Regions from separate parts of the Thioclava sp. GXIMD4215 genome, predicted to be linked through region 2. Evidence: riboswitches for the same ligand, from Rfam matches in the RefSeq annotation. Region 2 holds a riboswitch; the other holds the start of a gene.

Region 1 (7,331 bases), on a different replicon from region 2:
CCTGCGCTTCGGTGCTCTCGTCTTCCAGCTCGGCCCAGGCGGCGCTGTCATCTTCGGCCTCGTTGTCATCGGACCAGCCATCCGCCAGTTGCGCGTCCTTGGCGGCCTGCAACTTTGCACCATAGCTTTGCATGGAGGCAACCGACTGGCCTTGCAGGGTCACGCTATCATCATCATGGAACGACAGGACAAGATTGCCATCCTCGTCATCCGCGCCGGAGACGTCATCGGGCAGAGCCGAGAAATCGACCGCCTCGCCATCAAACATCAGCACATCTTCCCCGAAACGGAAATCCGTGACCGTCACATTGGATGTCGCCGTATCGGAAGCGCCGCGCAAATCCACCACGTCATTGCCCTTGCCCAGATGCATCACGTGATCGGCCCCGTGATCGAGATACCCCACAAGCGTGTCATCCCCCTTGCCGCCTTCCAGCAGACAGGTGTCATTGCCGCCAACGATCAGGTCATCGCCTGCCTCACCGGCCAGATGATGCTCGCCGCTGACCGCATACAGGCTGTCATTGCCCTCGCCGCCCCCGATGACATGCGACAGACCACTTTTGACACGGATGTAATCATCGCCCCCAAAGCCGTTGATCCGCACCGTATCGGCTGTCGAATCGCCATCGGCATCGACATAGAGATCCTGCATGAAATCCGCCTCTTCGGTGCCATCGACACGATTGTCCGAGAGGGTCGCCTCTTCACCAGTGCCCGCGCCCGGATCGGTCGCGGCCTCCTCGCTCGATTCCTCATCGGCGAAAATGTCGGAAGACAAACGGATGGTCACCGGCCCCCCTTCATCGTTCCCCGAGAACGCAAGATAGGTGAAATTCCCCGAATATTCGGTCGCGCTGCTGATATCGACCCCTTCCGCATTCTCGGGATCGGCCACCAATGCCGACAGATCGTCGCCGCTATATGTCACACCATTCACAACAAGCGTGTCCATCGAGGGGTCGAAATCGCTGCCCAAATCGACAAGGCCACCCGTCTCGGCATCGATATCGGAGGTAACATTGACAACATCCGCTGCGGCCTCGGTTTCAGCCAGAAACACCGAGGCCGTATCATTATCGCCCAGCGTGATATTGACGGTATCCGCACCCTGTCCGGTGAAGATCCGCGCAGACTCGGCCCCCACTGCCGTCATATTGGCGGTGATCACATCATCGCCATACTCGCCCGACAAGGACGCATAGCCCTGACCGGACCAGGTAATCGTATCGTTGCCCGCATTGCCGTTGAACAGCACATTCCCCGACCCTTCGATCGTGTCATTGCCCTCATCGCCAAAAAGCTGGGGGTAGAAATGGTCGAGGCTGGGCGTCGCAACCAGATTGCTGCCCGAGAGATAATCGTCTCCGGCCTGACCGTGAACGATGGTGCGCCCCTCCACACCGGTCACGCGGTCATTGCCACGACCTGCCCAGATATTGAGAAAGGTTTCCCAAGTGGCGCTGCCCGTGTAATCGAGCGTCACCCCATTCGCATCAACAAAACCGGCGGTGATCTCGTCAGCCGCAGAGCTCCCCAGAATATAAGACATAATAATCCCCACAATCAGGCAAAGGCCCGTAATAATGCGAGGATTATAATATTTATGGATGCGGTAAAGTTTTATTTACCGACTTCACCCCGAATCCCGCCCGTTTGTCCACGGTCCATCAACAGATGGTCCAGAATGACACAAGCTGTCATCGCTTCGGCAACAGGCACGGCCCGAATACCCACGCAAGGATCATGACGGCCCTTGGTCACCACCTCGACCGCCTCGCCATCAAGGTTGATCGAACGGCGCGGGGTGAGAATCGACGAGGTCGGCTTGACCGAGAAGCGCACCACAACCGGCTGGCCCGTGGTGATCCCGCCCAAGATGCCGCCGGCATGGTTGGTCAGATATTCCGGCCCGTTCTCGCCCATGACGATCTCGTCGGCATTCTCGATGCCGGTCAGATTGGCGGCATCCATGCCCTCGCCGATCTCGACGCCTTTCACGGCATTGATCGACATCATCGCCGCCGCCAGATCAGTATCCATCTTGGCATAGATCGGCGCGCCAAGCCCTGCGGGAACGCCGGTGGCCACCACCTCGATCTTGGCGCCGACCGAGGAATGCTGCTTGCGGATCGCCTGCAGGTAATCGGCCCATTCATCGACCACATCCGCATCGGGGATGAAGAAGGGGTTCTGCAGGATCTGGGCTTCGTCGAACCGCGCGCGGTTGATATGTTTCACGCCCATCTGCACCATATAGCCGGTGATCTTCAGATCGGGCACCAGCTGGCGCAGCACGGCCTGCGCGACACCCCCTGCCGCCACCCGCGCCGCCGTTTCCCGCGCCGAAGACCGTCCGCCGCCACGGTAATCGCGGATGCCGTATTTCTGGAAATAGGCCAGATCGGCATGACCGGGGCGGAACTGGCGGGCGATCTCGCCGTAATCCTTCGACCGCTGGTCGGTATTCTCGATCATCAGCTGGATCGGGGTGCCGGTGGTTTTTCCCTCGAACACGCCCGACAGGATACGCACCGCATCGGGTTCCTTGCGCTGGGTGGTTTCTTTCGACTGGCCCGGACGGCGGCGGTCAAGGAAGACCTGAATGAACTCTTCCGAGATCTCGATCCCCGGAGGGCAGCCATCCACCGTCGCACCAAGCGCCGGCCCGTGGCTTTCGCCCCAAGTGGTCACGCGGAACAGATGTCCGAAGGTATTATACGACATGAGGCATCTCCCTGTTATGCGCGCCAGATCCGGCAAAAGCTCCTGCGGCGGTCGATTCCAGCCTGCATAAAAGCCCGGCACCGATGTAGCAACTGCATCCCCTCTAGGCAATCAGGGCTGAAGATATCATGATGGGCATGCTTGGGTTTTAATGGCCTCGCCCGGGCCGATCACCTATAGGCAGACTGAAAGCATCACAAAGGGGGAGAGTGTTGCATGGTTCATAAACGCGTATCACTGACGACGCAGATCATGGTTGCGATGGGCGCGGGCATCGTTCTGGGGGTCATTTTCAACCAGATCCAATCCGGTTTCATTTCGACCTATATCACCGGCGGCCTTCTCGCGATGATCGGGAAGATGTTTGTCAACGCGCTGAAAATGCTGGTGGTGCCGCTGGTCTTCTTCTCGCTGATCTGCGGCGTGACAGGGATCGGCGATATCCGCGTGCTGGGGCGTGTTGGCGGCAAAAGCTTCGGGCTTTATATCGTGACCACCGCCATCGCCATCGCGATCGCCATTCTCATCGCCAAGATTGTCGGGCCGGGCCAAGGCTTCACAATGGAGGGCATCGACACCTCGGGCATTAGTGCCAAAACGGCCCCTTCGGTCTGGGATGTCTTCGCCTCGATCGTGCCGACCAATCCGGTTCAGGCCTTTGCCAGCGGCGAGATGTTGCAGATCATCTTCTATACCATCGTGCTGGGCGTGGCAGTGCTGATGCTGGGCGAGAAATCGGATAAATTCGTCGAGGGCTGTGAATATATGAACGAGGTGATGATGAAGATCGTCTCCATCGTCATGGCCTTCGCGCCTTTGGGCGTGTTCTGCCTGATCACCAAGACCTTCGCAGAACAGGGGATCGACCTGTTCCTGCCGGTGCTGGCCTATGTGCTGACCCTGACCGGCGCGCTTCTGCTGCACCTGTTTGTCACGCTGATGGTGATCTTGAAGCTGTTCTCGGGGCTGAGCCCGATCACCTTCATTCGCAAGATCCGTCCGGCACAGATCTTCGCCTTCTCGACCGCCTCCTCGAATGCCACCATTCCGGTGACCCTGCGCTGCGTGACCGAGCGTATGGGCGCGCGCAATTCGGTGGCGTCGTTCTGCATTCCTTTCGGGGCCACGATCAACATGGACGGCACCGCGATCATGCAGGGTGTGGCCACGGTCTTTCTGGCCAATGTCTACGGCATCGATCTGGGGCTGACCGGCTACCTGACCGTGATCGCTATGGCGGTTCTGGCCTCGATCGGCACCGCAGGCGTGCCCGGCGTGGGGCTTGTCATGCTGACGATGGTGCTGGGACAGGTCGGCCTGCCGATCGAGGGCATCGCGCTGATCTTGGGCGTTGACCGGCTGATGGATATGATCCGCACCGCCGTCAATATCACAGGGGATGCCGTGGTGACCGCCATTGTGGCCAAAACCGAAGGCCAGCTTGACATCGCCACCTACGAGAACCCTCTTGCAGGCACCGCGGATGACGATCTGGGCATCGACCCCGCCGCCGAAGAGAAACTGGCCCATCTGGCCCGCCCGCATTAAGCGGCGCGCTCCGGTTTGAGCGGCCAGTACGACACGGCAGGGGGCGCTTGCCCGAATGCGGCCCCTGCACTAGAACAGCCCTATCACCTCGGGGTGCCGGTTTGGTCCGGCTGAGATGCCAAAGGCGAACCCGTCGAACCTGAACCGGCTAGCACCGGCGGAGGGAAGGTCACGGGACTGTCGCGCCCTCCTTCCCCTGCGGATTGGAGGAGCATAGATGAAACGACCCCTTACGGCCCTTCGCCTTGTGGCGGGCACAGCCCTTCTGGCAGCCACGACCGGCGGCGCTCAGGCCGAAGACCTGCCCGTTCTCACGGTCTATGCGCCCGATTATTTCACCTCGGAATGGGGTCCCGGCCCGCAGATCGAAAAAGGGTTCGAGGCCAGATGCGGCTGCGACCTGCAATTCGTGGCCGGTGACGTGCTTTCGCGCCTCATGCTCGAAGGCGACAAGACCAAAGCGGATATCGTGATCGGCCTCAATACCGACCAAACCGCCCGTGCCCGCAAGACCGGCCTCTTTGCGCCCTCGCATGAAGACAATTCGCGCCTGACCCTGCCGATCAAATGGACCGATGACACCTTCATCCCGTTCAACTGGGGCGAAACCGCCTTTGTCTATGACAAGACCAAGCTGAAAAACCCGCCGAAAAGCTTCGAGGAACTGCTGGATGCCCCCGATAATCTGAAGATCGCCATCCAGGACCCGCGCTCGTCCGTTTCGGGGCTGGCGCTGCTGCTCTGGGTCAAGGCCGTCTATGGCGATCGCGCGCCCGAAGCATGGGCCAAGCTCAAACCCAAAGTGCTGACCGTGACCCCCGGCTGGTCGGAAAGCTACGGCCTCTTCACGGATGGCGAGGTGGATATGGTGCTGTCCTATACCACATCGCCGGCCTATCACATCATCGCCGAGCATGATGACACCAAAGCCGCCGCGATCTTCCCGGAAGGCCATTATTTCATGGCCGAGCTGGTGGGGCAGCTGAAAACCTCCAAACATCCCGAACTGGCACAGGATTTCATGGATTACGTGCTGTCGGATGATTTCCAGGGGATGATCGCCACCGCCAACTGGTCCTATCCGGCCATCATCAAAGAAGGCTTCCTGCCGCCCGAATTCGCCAGCCTGCCGCGCCCGAACAAGACCATCTTCTATAGCGAAGACGAGGCCGAGGCCCTGCGCCAGCCCGCACTGGACGAATGGCTCGCCGCGTTCCGCTGATTGCGGCTTGCGTCGCTCTGGTCCCCGCGCTTCTGGTGCTGGGGCCGATCCTGATGACCGCCCTGCACGGGGGCGGTCTTACGGGGTTGCGCGGGTCGGACCTGCAGGCGCTGTGGTTCACACTCTGGCAGGCGGCGGCGTCGGCGCTGATCTCCTGTGTGCTGGCGGTGCCTCTGGCGCGGGCGCTTGCGCGGCGGCGGTTTATCGGGCGCAGCGTGCTGATCACCGCACTTGGTGCGCCCTTCATCCTGCCGGTCATCGCCGCCATTCTGGGACTGCTGGCGGTCTTCGGCCGTAGCGGGCTGCTCAATCAGGCGCTCGGCGCGCTCGGTCTGCCGACAATGGCCATCTATGGCGCGCATGGGGTCATTCTGGCCCATGTGTTCTTCAACCTGCCACTGGCCACCCGCATGGTGCTGCAAGGCTGGCAGGCCATCCCCGCCGAACGCCTGCGCCTTGCCATGATGCTGGATTTCGACGGCCCCGCCCGACGCCGCCACATCGAAACCCCGATGCTGCGCGCCACCCTGCCCGGCGCCTTCATCGCCATCTTCCTCGTCTGTCTGGGCAGCTTCGCCGTTGCGCTGACCTTGGGCGGAGGCCCCTCGGCCACCACGGTCGAGCTGGCCATCTACCAAGCGTTCCGCTTCGATTACGATACAGGCCGCGCCGCAAGCCTCGCGCTGGTGCAGGTCGCGCTCTGCGTGCTGGCCGTCGGGATCGGGGCCAAGATCTCGGCCCCCACGGGCTTCGGCGCAGGGCTGGACCGCCCCACTCTCTATGGCCCGTCAAGCCTCTGGCAACGGTCGGGCGATGCAGCCATCATCGTCCTTGCCGCACTGTTTCTTCTGCTGCCCATCGGTTTGATCCTCTGGCGTGGCCTGCCCGCCTTTCCGGCCCTGCCCCTTATGGTCTGGAAAGCCGCGGCCACCTCGCTGACCATCGCACTCGGCTCCACCGTGCTGGCGCTGGCATTGGCCCTTCCTCTGGCACTGGCGGCCCCGCGCCATCGCTGGGCGGAAGGCTCCGCCATGCTGCCACTGGCCGCCTCGGGGCTGGTGCTGGGCACAGGACTTTTCCTGCTGATCCAGCCCTTTGCCGCACCGACAAGCCTCCTCGTGCCGGTCACACTGGTGGTCAACGCCACGCTGTCCCTGCCCTTCATCACCCGCCTTCTGCTGCCCGAAATCCAATCCCTGCAAGCCGATTACGACCGGCTCGCCACGTCCTTGGACCTAAGCGGATGGGCCAAATTGCGGCGGCTCACCCTGCCCCGCCTCGCCCGCCCCTTGGGCTTTTCCGCAGGGCTGGCCTGCGCCTTCTCGATGGGCGATCTGGGTGTCATCACGCTCTTCTCCGATGGCCAGACCCGCACCCTGCCGCTGGCGATCTTCCAGCTGATGGGCAGCTACCGGCTGGATCAGGCCGCCGCCGCCGCCACATTGCTTCTGACACTCACCTTCGGGCTCTTCGCCCTTTTCGACCGGATCGGACATCATGCTGACCCTCGATAACCTGCGCCTGACGCAAAACGACTGGCACCTCGAGGCCAACCTGAGCATCGAACAAGGCCAGCATACCGCACTGATCGGGCCTTCGGGCGCGGGCAAATCCACCCTGCTTGCCGCCATTGCCGGCCTCTTCGCGCCGGAACGGGGACGTGTGCTCTGGCAGGGGCAGGATCTTGTCCAGATCCCGCCGGGCAAACGCCCGCTCTCGATCCTGTTTCAGGACCAGAACCTGTTCCCCCATCTCAGCATCGCGCAAAATCTCGGCCTCGGAATCTCGCCGCGCCTGCGCCTCTCGCCCGAAGATCACCAGCGCATCGAAAACG
Region 2 (7,331 bases):
GCCTGCGCGGGCATGGTCTCGTCATGCATCTCGCGCGCGGTATCGGGGTCGAGCCCGATGTTGAACTGATCTTCCCAGCGGAATTCAAACCGCGCACGGCTGATCGCGTCATCGCGCCGCTGCGCCCCCGGATGGCCCTTGGCAAGATCGGCGGCATGGGCGGCCAGCTTATAGGTGATCACCCCCGTCTTCACATCGTCACGGTCGGGCAGGCCAAGGTGTTCCTTGGGCGTCACATAGCACAGCATCGCCGTGCCGAACCAACCGATCATCGCAGCACCAATGGCCGAGGTGATATGGTCATAGCCCGGCGCGATATCGGTGGTCAGCGGTCCAAGCGTATAGAAGGGCGCCTCGTGGCAGTGCTTGAGCTGCTCGTCCATATTGGCCTTGATCTTATGCATTGCCACATGGCCCGGCCCTTCGATCATCACCTGACAATCCTTGGCCCATGCGATCTTGGTCAGCTCGCCCAAGGTGCGCAGCTCGGCAAATTGCGCCTCGTCATTGGCATCGGCAATCGAGCCCGGACGCAGGCCGTCCCCCAGCGAGAAGCTGACATCATAGCGGCGGCAGATATCGCAGATCTCGTCGAAATGCTCGTAAAGGAAGCTTTCGCGGTGATGATGCAGGCACCATTTCGCCATGATCGACCCACCGCGCGACACAATCCCTGTGACGCGTTTGGCGGTCATCGGGATCATATGCAGACGCACGCCCGCATGGATGGTGAAGTAATCGACCCCCTGCTCTGCCTGTTCGATCAGCGTGTCGCGGAAGATCTCCCATGTCAGATCCTCGGCCACGCCGCCCACCTTTTCCAGCGCCTGATACAGAGGCACCGTGCCGATCGGGACCGGCGAGTTGCGGATGATCCAGTCGCGGATATTGTGGATATTGCGCCCCGTCGAGAGGTCCATCACCGTGTCCCCGCCCCAGCGGATCGCCCAGACCATTTTTTCGACTTCCTCTTCCATCGAAGAGGTCACTGCCGAATTGCCGATATTGGCGTTGATCTTCACCTTGAAGTTGCGCCCGATGATCATCGGCTCAAGCTCGCGGTGGTTGATATTGGCGGGAATGATCGCGCGGCCTTCCGCGATTTCCTGACGCACGAATTCCGGCGTCACCAGATCGGGGAGGTTTGCACCCATCGGGTCACCATCGCGGGTATAGGCGGCCATACGGCCCTCATTCTCGCGGATGGCGACGAATTCCATCTCGGGGGTGATCACCCCTGCCCGCGCATAGGCGAGCTGCGTCACGGCGCGGTCACCAATCGCGCGCAGCGGCGGACGCTGCACGGGGAACGGCGCCACGAGGCGGTCGCCCTTGGCAAAGCCGTTATCGGCATCGGTGATGGCGCGGCCCTCATATTCCTCGATCTCGCCGCGCGCCTGCAGCCAGCCGCCACGGGTCTCGGGCAGGCCCTTGGTAATGTCGATCTCGGCCAGCGGGTCGGTATAGGGGCCCGAGCTGTCATAGACGCACAGCGCCTCCTCGTTCGAGATCTCGATCTCGCGCATGGGCACGCGCAGCGCGTGGATCTGGCCTTCCTTATGCACCTTGCGCGAGCCGATCAGCGCGCCGGTGGTAATCGTCGGGACGATATCTTTCATGTCGGTCTCCTCTTTCGAAAAGACCCAACCAAAAACTGCGAGGGAATAGGCCACTGCGGGCCGCAAGGGCCAAAGCGGCCCGAAAGGACCGCCCATAGGATATGGAATGCGGAATTGCCCTTCGGTCTTCCTACGCCAGCATCAACTGGGTCAGGTTCAAAGGGTCGCGTCACCGGAATTGCTTCCAATCAGCCTCTCAGTCCCTTAGGCGGGACTCCCCTGACAGGGCCGGAGATTTGCCGAAATAAGATGCGCCGTCAATGGCTATTCACAGATTGGCGCTGTGCAAGGCTGGCCAAAACCGCTCAGGCAGCGCCCGCCGCCGCAACGAAGTCTTTGATAAGAGACGCCTCTTTCACTCCGGGCGCGGACTCGACACCCGAAGACACATCCAGCTGATTGGCCCCTGTGCGCGCAATCGCCAAGGCGACATTCTCGGGGGTCAGCCCGCCCGCCAGCATCCACGGCTTGGACCATTTGCGTCCCGCAATCAGCGTCCAGTCGAACGGCAGCCCGTTACCGCCGGGCAAAGCGGCCCCTTTCGGGGCTTTGGCATCCACAAGGATCTGGTCGGCCACGGCCTCATAGGCGGGGATCGCCTCAAGGTCCGAAGGCTCGGCCACGCCCAGAGCCTTCATCACCGGCAGACCATAGCGGGCACGTATCTCGGCCACACGCTCGGGCGTTTCCTTGCCGTGAAGCTGGAGCATATCAAGGGGAACCTGCGCCGTGATGGCATCAAGCTCGGCATCTGTTGCATTGACCACCAGCGCGACCTTGGCCACGCCCAGCGGCACCATCAGCGCCAGCTCGCGCGCCTGAGCAATCGTCACATGGCGCGGCGACTTCGGGAAGAAGACAAAACCAGCATAGGCCGCACCACTCCGGGATACGGCCTCGACATGGGCGGGCTTGCTAAGACCGCAGATTTTGACGCGGGGGGCCATAGAGGATCAGCGGGCCGAGGGCGCGCGCTCCAGAACCGCCAGAACATCATCCTGCGGGCCTTCATGGCGCTGCTTGAGATGCCCCAGCTCACGCTCCAGCGCCTTGGCCTTACGGGCCTCTTGTGCGCCGCGCGAGCGGATGCGGTATTCCCGCGCCCATTCCCACACGAAGCCGATCAAGAGCCCCAGCAGAACGCCCGTCATGATCGCCACAAACAACGGCACCTGTAACGACCAGCCAAATCCCAGCACCCCTGCCGTTTCTTCCGGCAGCAGGCGCAGCGTGACGATCTGCGTGTTCGACAGAGCGATGACGATAAGAACGACCGCAAGGATCGCAAGGATGGCGTAACGCAGGGCGCGGATCATGTTTATTCTTCCTCCACCCCGTTCAGACGGTCGCGCAGCAGCTTGCCGGTCTTGAAGAACGGGACATGTTTCTCGTTGACATCAACGGAATCGCCAGTGCGCGGGTTCCGTCCCGTGCGTGCATCCCGTTTCTTGACGGAAAAGGCACCGAAACCGCGCAGCTCGACCCGGTCTCCACGGGCCATCGCTTCGATGATCTCCTCGAAAATCGTATTCACGATCTTCTCGACATCGCGTTGGAAGAGATGCGGATTATCTTCGGCAATTTTTGCGATCAGCTCGGACCGGATCATGTAAGAATTCCCCCTGCGAGAATTGGCGGTGCTGTTCTGACTATAGGCAGAATTTTCGGCATGACAAACAGCAAAGCACTGTAATAACTACCTGATTAGCGATCAAGCGGCCTTGCGCGCGAAAATTTACCTGTCTTCCCTTCCCCAAATGCCTTTTCCTTGGGCAAAATCTGCACATGTGAAGCTTTTATAAATAAAAACCCCGCCCGGTACAACCGGACGGGGTAAAGATCTGAAACCAGATCCGGAGAGGAGGATTACTCCTCGCCCTTCAGAGCTGCGCCGAGGATATCGCCCAGCGATGCGCCCGAATCGGACGAACCGTACTGTTCCACGGCTTCTTTCTCTTCTGCGATCTCGCGCGCTTTGATCGAGACGCCCAGACGACGGGTTTTCGAGTCGACATTGGTCACGCGCACATCGACGTGATCGCCAACTTGGAAACGCTCGGGGCGCTGGTCAGCGCGGTCACGTGCGAGGTCCGAACGACGGATGAAGGATTTCATGCCGTTATATTCGACTTCGATGCCGCCATCTTCGATCGCGGTCACGTTCACGGTGATCACCGAACCACGCTTCACGCCGTCAACTGCGTCGGAGAAGGTGTCTGCGTCCAGAGCTTTGATCGAGAGCGAGATACGCTCTTTCTCGATGTCCACTTCGGTGACAACGGCCGAAACCATATCGCCTTTGCGGTAGTTCTGGATCGCGTCTTCGCCGCGCTGTTCCCACGACAGGTCGGACAGGTGAACCATGCCGTCGATGTCGTTGTCGAGGCCGATGAACAGACCGAATTCGGTGATGTTCTTGACTTCGCCTTCGATCTGGGTGCCGACCGGATGGGTCTCTGCGAAGACTTCCCACGGGTTACGCATGGTTTGCTTGAGGCCAAGCGAAACGCGGCGCTTCTGGGTGTCGATTTCCAGAACCATGACGTCGACTTCCTGGCTCGTCGAAACGATTTTGCCGGGGTGGACGTTTTTCTTGGTCCAGGACATTTCGGAGACGTGAACCAGACCTTCGACGCCTGCTTCCAGCTCGACGAATGCACCGTAATCGGTGATGTTGGTCACGCGGCCCGAATGCACCGAACCCAGCGGGAACTTCGCTTCGACCGAATCCCACGGATCCGCTTGCAGCTGCTTCATGCCCAGCGAGATGCGGTGGGTGTCTTTGTTGATCTTGACAACCTGGACCTTCACGGTCTCGCCGATCGTCAGGATCTCGGACGGGTGGTTCACACGGCGCCATGCCATGTCGGTGACGTGCAGCAGGCCGTCAACGCCGCCCAGATCAACGAAGGCACCGTATTCGGTGATGTTCTTGACCACGCCTTCGACAACCTGACCTTCGGTGAGGTTCGCGATGACTTCGGCACGCTGTTCAGCACGCGACTCTTCGAGGATCGCACGGCGCGACACAACGATGTTGCCACGGCGACGGTCCATTTTCAGGATTTGGAAGGGCTGCTTCAGACCCATCAGCGGGCCGGCATCGCGCACGGGGCGCACATCGACCTGAGAGCCCGGAAGGAACGCAACCGCGCCGCCCAGATCCACGGTGAAACCGCCTTTGACGCGACCGAAGATTGCGCCTTCGACGCGCTCCTCTTTTGCGTAGGCTGCTTCGAGACGGTCCCAAGCTGCTTCGCGGCGAGCCTTGTCGCGCGAGATAACAGCTTCACCACGTGCGTTTTCAACGCGATCGAGGAAGACTTCGACTTCGTCGCCGACTTCGATCTGCGGAGCTTCGCCCGGGTTTGCGAATTCTTTAAGATCAACGCGGCCTTCCATTTTGTAGCCGACGTCGATGATGGCTTGGCCCGCTTCGATTGCGATGACCTTACCTTTAACAACCGAACCTTCGTTCGGGGTGTCGATTTCGAGGCTTTCGTTAAGAAGCGCTTCGAATTCGTCCATGGATGCGTTATGCGACATGCGTTTAGAGTTTCCTTTACAGATTTATTCAGGCCTGATGGTTGGCTCCACCGGTCTTGTCGTTGGATAGTCAAAAAGGGGCGCGACAGACTCGCCCCCCAGTTCGGACGCGCCCATATAAGCGCATTTTCCTTTTCAGGCAAGCCTGAATACGGCCCGCAGCCCTGTCCGCCCTAGCCTTTCAGCGCGGTTTCGATATCACGGCGCATCGCCTCGGACATCGGCGCATCGGAGGCGCGATAGGTGCGCAGCACCTCGCCACCGCGTCCCAGCAGCACTTTATTGAAATTCCAGTCCGGTTCGAAGTGATACCGGTCGCGCAGCCAGGCATAGAAAGGATGCGCCTTGGTGCCCGTGATCGCGGTAATCTGCGCCATCGGCATATCCTCGATCCCGAAGGCCATCACGCAATAGCGGCGCACCTCCTCATTGGTCGGAAGCTCCTGACGGAAATCATCCGAGGGCACCGCCAGCACCGTGAAGCCCTGATCGGCATAGCGGTCCAGAAGCTCCTGCATCTCCTCGAACTGGCCCGCATAGCCGCAACGGGAGGCGGTATTCACCACCAGCACGACCTTGTCCGACCAATCCGCAAGGCGGAAATTCTGCCCTTCGATCCCCTGAAATGTCACATCCGGCATCGGACTGCGCGAACTGGCGGAAACGGCGGCACCCGTAGCACTGAGAGCGAAGCCGATCAGCATGAAAAGCCCGATAACGCCGTAAACAACTTTGCGCATAATCCGATCTCCTTCGTCATCTAACGCAAAAGCTCACGCATGGTTCACCTCTATGTGAAAATTATTTCACTCGCAGATGCGTTTGTAACGCCTCAAATGTGATGCTCCGTCGCATTCGGCTGTTTCCCGCTTATCGGGCGCATGCGGGCGCGGGCGGCGACCGGCCTTGAACCGCGTTCGTGTAGGGCGATAGCGTTGACAGATGGCGACAGGACGGCGGCTGTCGGGGGTGGCCAGATCCGGCACCTACCCCTCCTTGCACGAGATCCTCGCGACCGCGAAATCAAGCGGTTCAGCCGGTTGCTGGACAAAGGTCCGCACCCAGCACAAACGCGCCGCTGGCAGAGGAGGACAGCTCGATATAGACATCCCGTTCCGGAGGGGTCTTCACGATCAACGGAAAGCTGCGCGGCAGATCGCTATGATAGGCCATCAACCCTCGGGGGTCTCGGCACGAAGGGGCGATGCACGCAGACAAAGAAGGAGGATCAGGCGCATGCCCCGATGATGCCGCAACAGACCTCTGTTGGCAATCCGGCCTAGCTGTCTCGGCGCTTACAGGCTGACCATAGCTTGCGACAAAAGCCCCAAAGCAGACCCGTCAGGATAGCCAGCGCGACCGTCACTCCTAGAATGGCCAAGAAAAAGGTCAGAGGATCAGGGTCTTCAGGCCCGAAGACCAGCACGAGCACCACCGCCGCAATCAGCTGCGCCCAGTTCAACAAATTTTCGGCTACAGCCTTGGCGAGCCATTTAAGACAATTTTTCATCGACGAACCCCGCCAAAGCCTGCAACCTTGGCCCTCCGACGCTAACCGCGCTTGGCCTCGATCAGGGCGATAGCTTGGGCGATGGCGTCCTCGATGCTCAGATCGGAGGTGTCCAGCAGATGCGCGTCCGGCGCGGGGCGCAGTGGCGCGTCCGTGCGGTTCATGTCGCGCTCGTCGCGCTCGATGACCTCGGCCAGCACCTGCGCCTCATCCCCGCCGACTTCCAGCCAGCGACGATGGGCGCGCACCTCGGGCGAGGCCGTCACAAACAGCTTCACCTGCGCGCGCGGGCAGATCACCGTGCCAATGTCGCGCCCGTCCAGAACCGCCCCTTCGGGGCTTTCGGCAAAGCGACGCTGGAAATCGACCAGAGCCACCCGCACCGTCGGCAGGGCCGCCACGCGCGAGGCCGCCTGCCCCGCGCCCAGAGTGCGCAGGTCCGAACGTTGCAGATCCTCGGGCACCAGCCCTTCGGCGGCGCGGAACGGGTCCTGCCCCTCGGCCACTTTCGCGCCCACGGCACGGTACAAAAGCCCCGTATCCAGATGGGCAAAGCCAAAATGCGCGGAGACGGCCTTGGAGATCGTGCCTTTACCGGCGGCGGCGGGGCCATCAATGGCGACGGTAAAGCTCATATCAGTCCCGCGTGATCTTGG

Evidence for each region. Region 2 has a riboswitch for thiamine pyrophosphate ahead of thiC (phosphomethylpyrimidine synthase ThiC). Riboswitches for the same ligand answer to the same signal wherever they lie in the genome.
Region 1: linked by a shared signal. The riboswitch ahead of thiB (thiamine ABC transporter substrate binding subunit) and the one ahead of thiC (phosphomethylpyrimidine synthase ThiC) in region 2 are both predicted to bind thiamine pyrophosphate.

The regions. Positions count from the first base shown of each region.
Region 1 is NZ_CP149515.1:2,420,858-2,428,188, reverse strand. Features, by position in the region: gene WDB86_RS12095 (calcium-binding protein) at 1-1,552, opposite strand, end outside; gene aroC (chorismate synthase) at 1,624-2,727, opposite strand; gene WDB86_RS12085 (dicarboxylate/amino acid:cation symporter) at 2,944-4,275, shown strand; TPP riboswitch at 4,355-4,458, shown strand; gene thiB (thiamine ABC transporter substrate binding subunit) at 4,493-5,497, shown strand; gene WDB86_RS12075 (thiamine/thiamine pyrophosphate ABC transporter permease ThiP) at 5,476-7,011, shown strand; gene WDB86_RS12070 (ATP-binding cassette domain-containing protein) at 6,995-7,331, shown strand, end outside.
Region 2 is NZ_CP149517.1:321,585-328,915, forward strand. Features, by position in the region: gene thiC (phosphomethylpyrimidine synthase ThiC) at 1-1,619, opposite strand, end outside; TPP riboswitch at 1,730-1,850, opposite strand; gene WDB86_RS18030 (phosphoribosylanthranilate isomerase) at 1,925-2,566, opposite strand; gene WDB86_RS18035 (LapA family protein) at 2,573-2,935, opposite strand; gene ihfB (integration host factor subunit beta) at 2,938-3,228, opposite strand; gene rpsA (30S ribosomal protein S1) at 3,486-5,165, opposite strand; gene WDB86_RS18050 (glutathione peroxidase) at 5,339-5,905, opposite strand; gene WDB86_RS18055 (hypothetical protein) at 6,198-6,338, opposite strand; gene WDB86_RS18060 (hypothetical protein) at 6,445-6,675, opposite strand; gene WDB86_RS18065 (d(CMP) kinase) at 6,717-7,310, opposite strand; gene aroA (3-phosphoshikimate 1-carboxyvinyltransferase) at 7,312-7,331, opposite strand, start outside.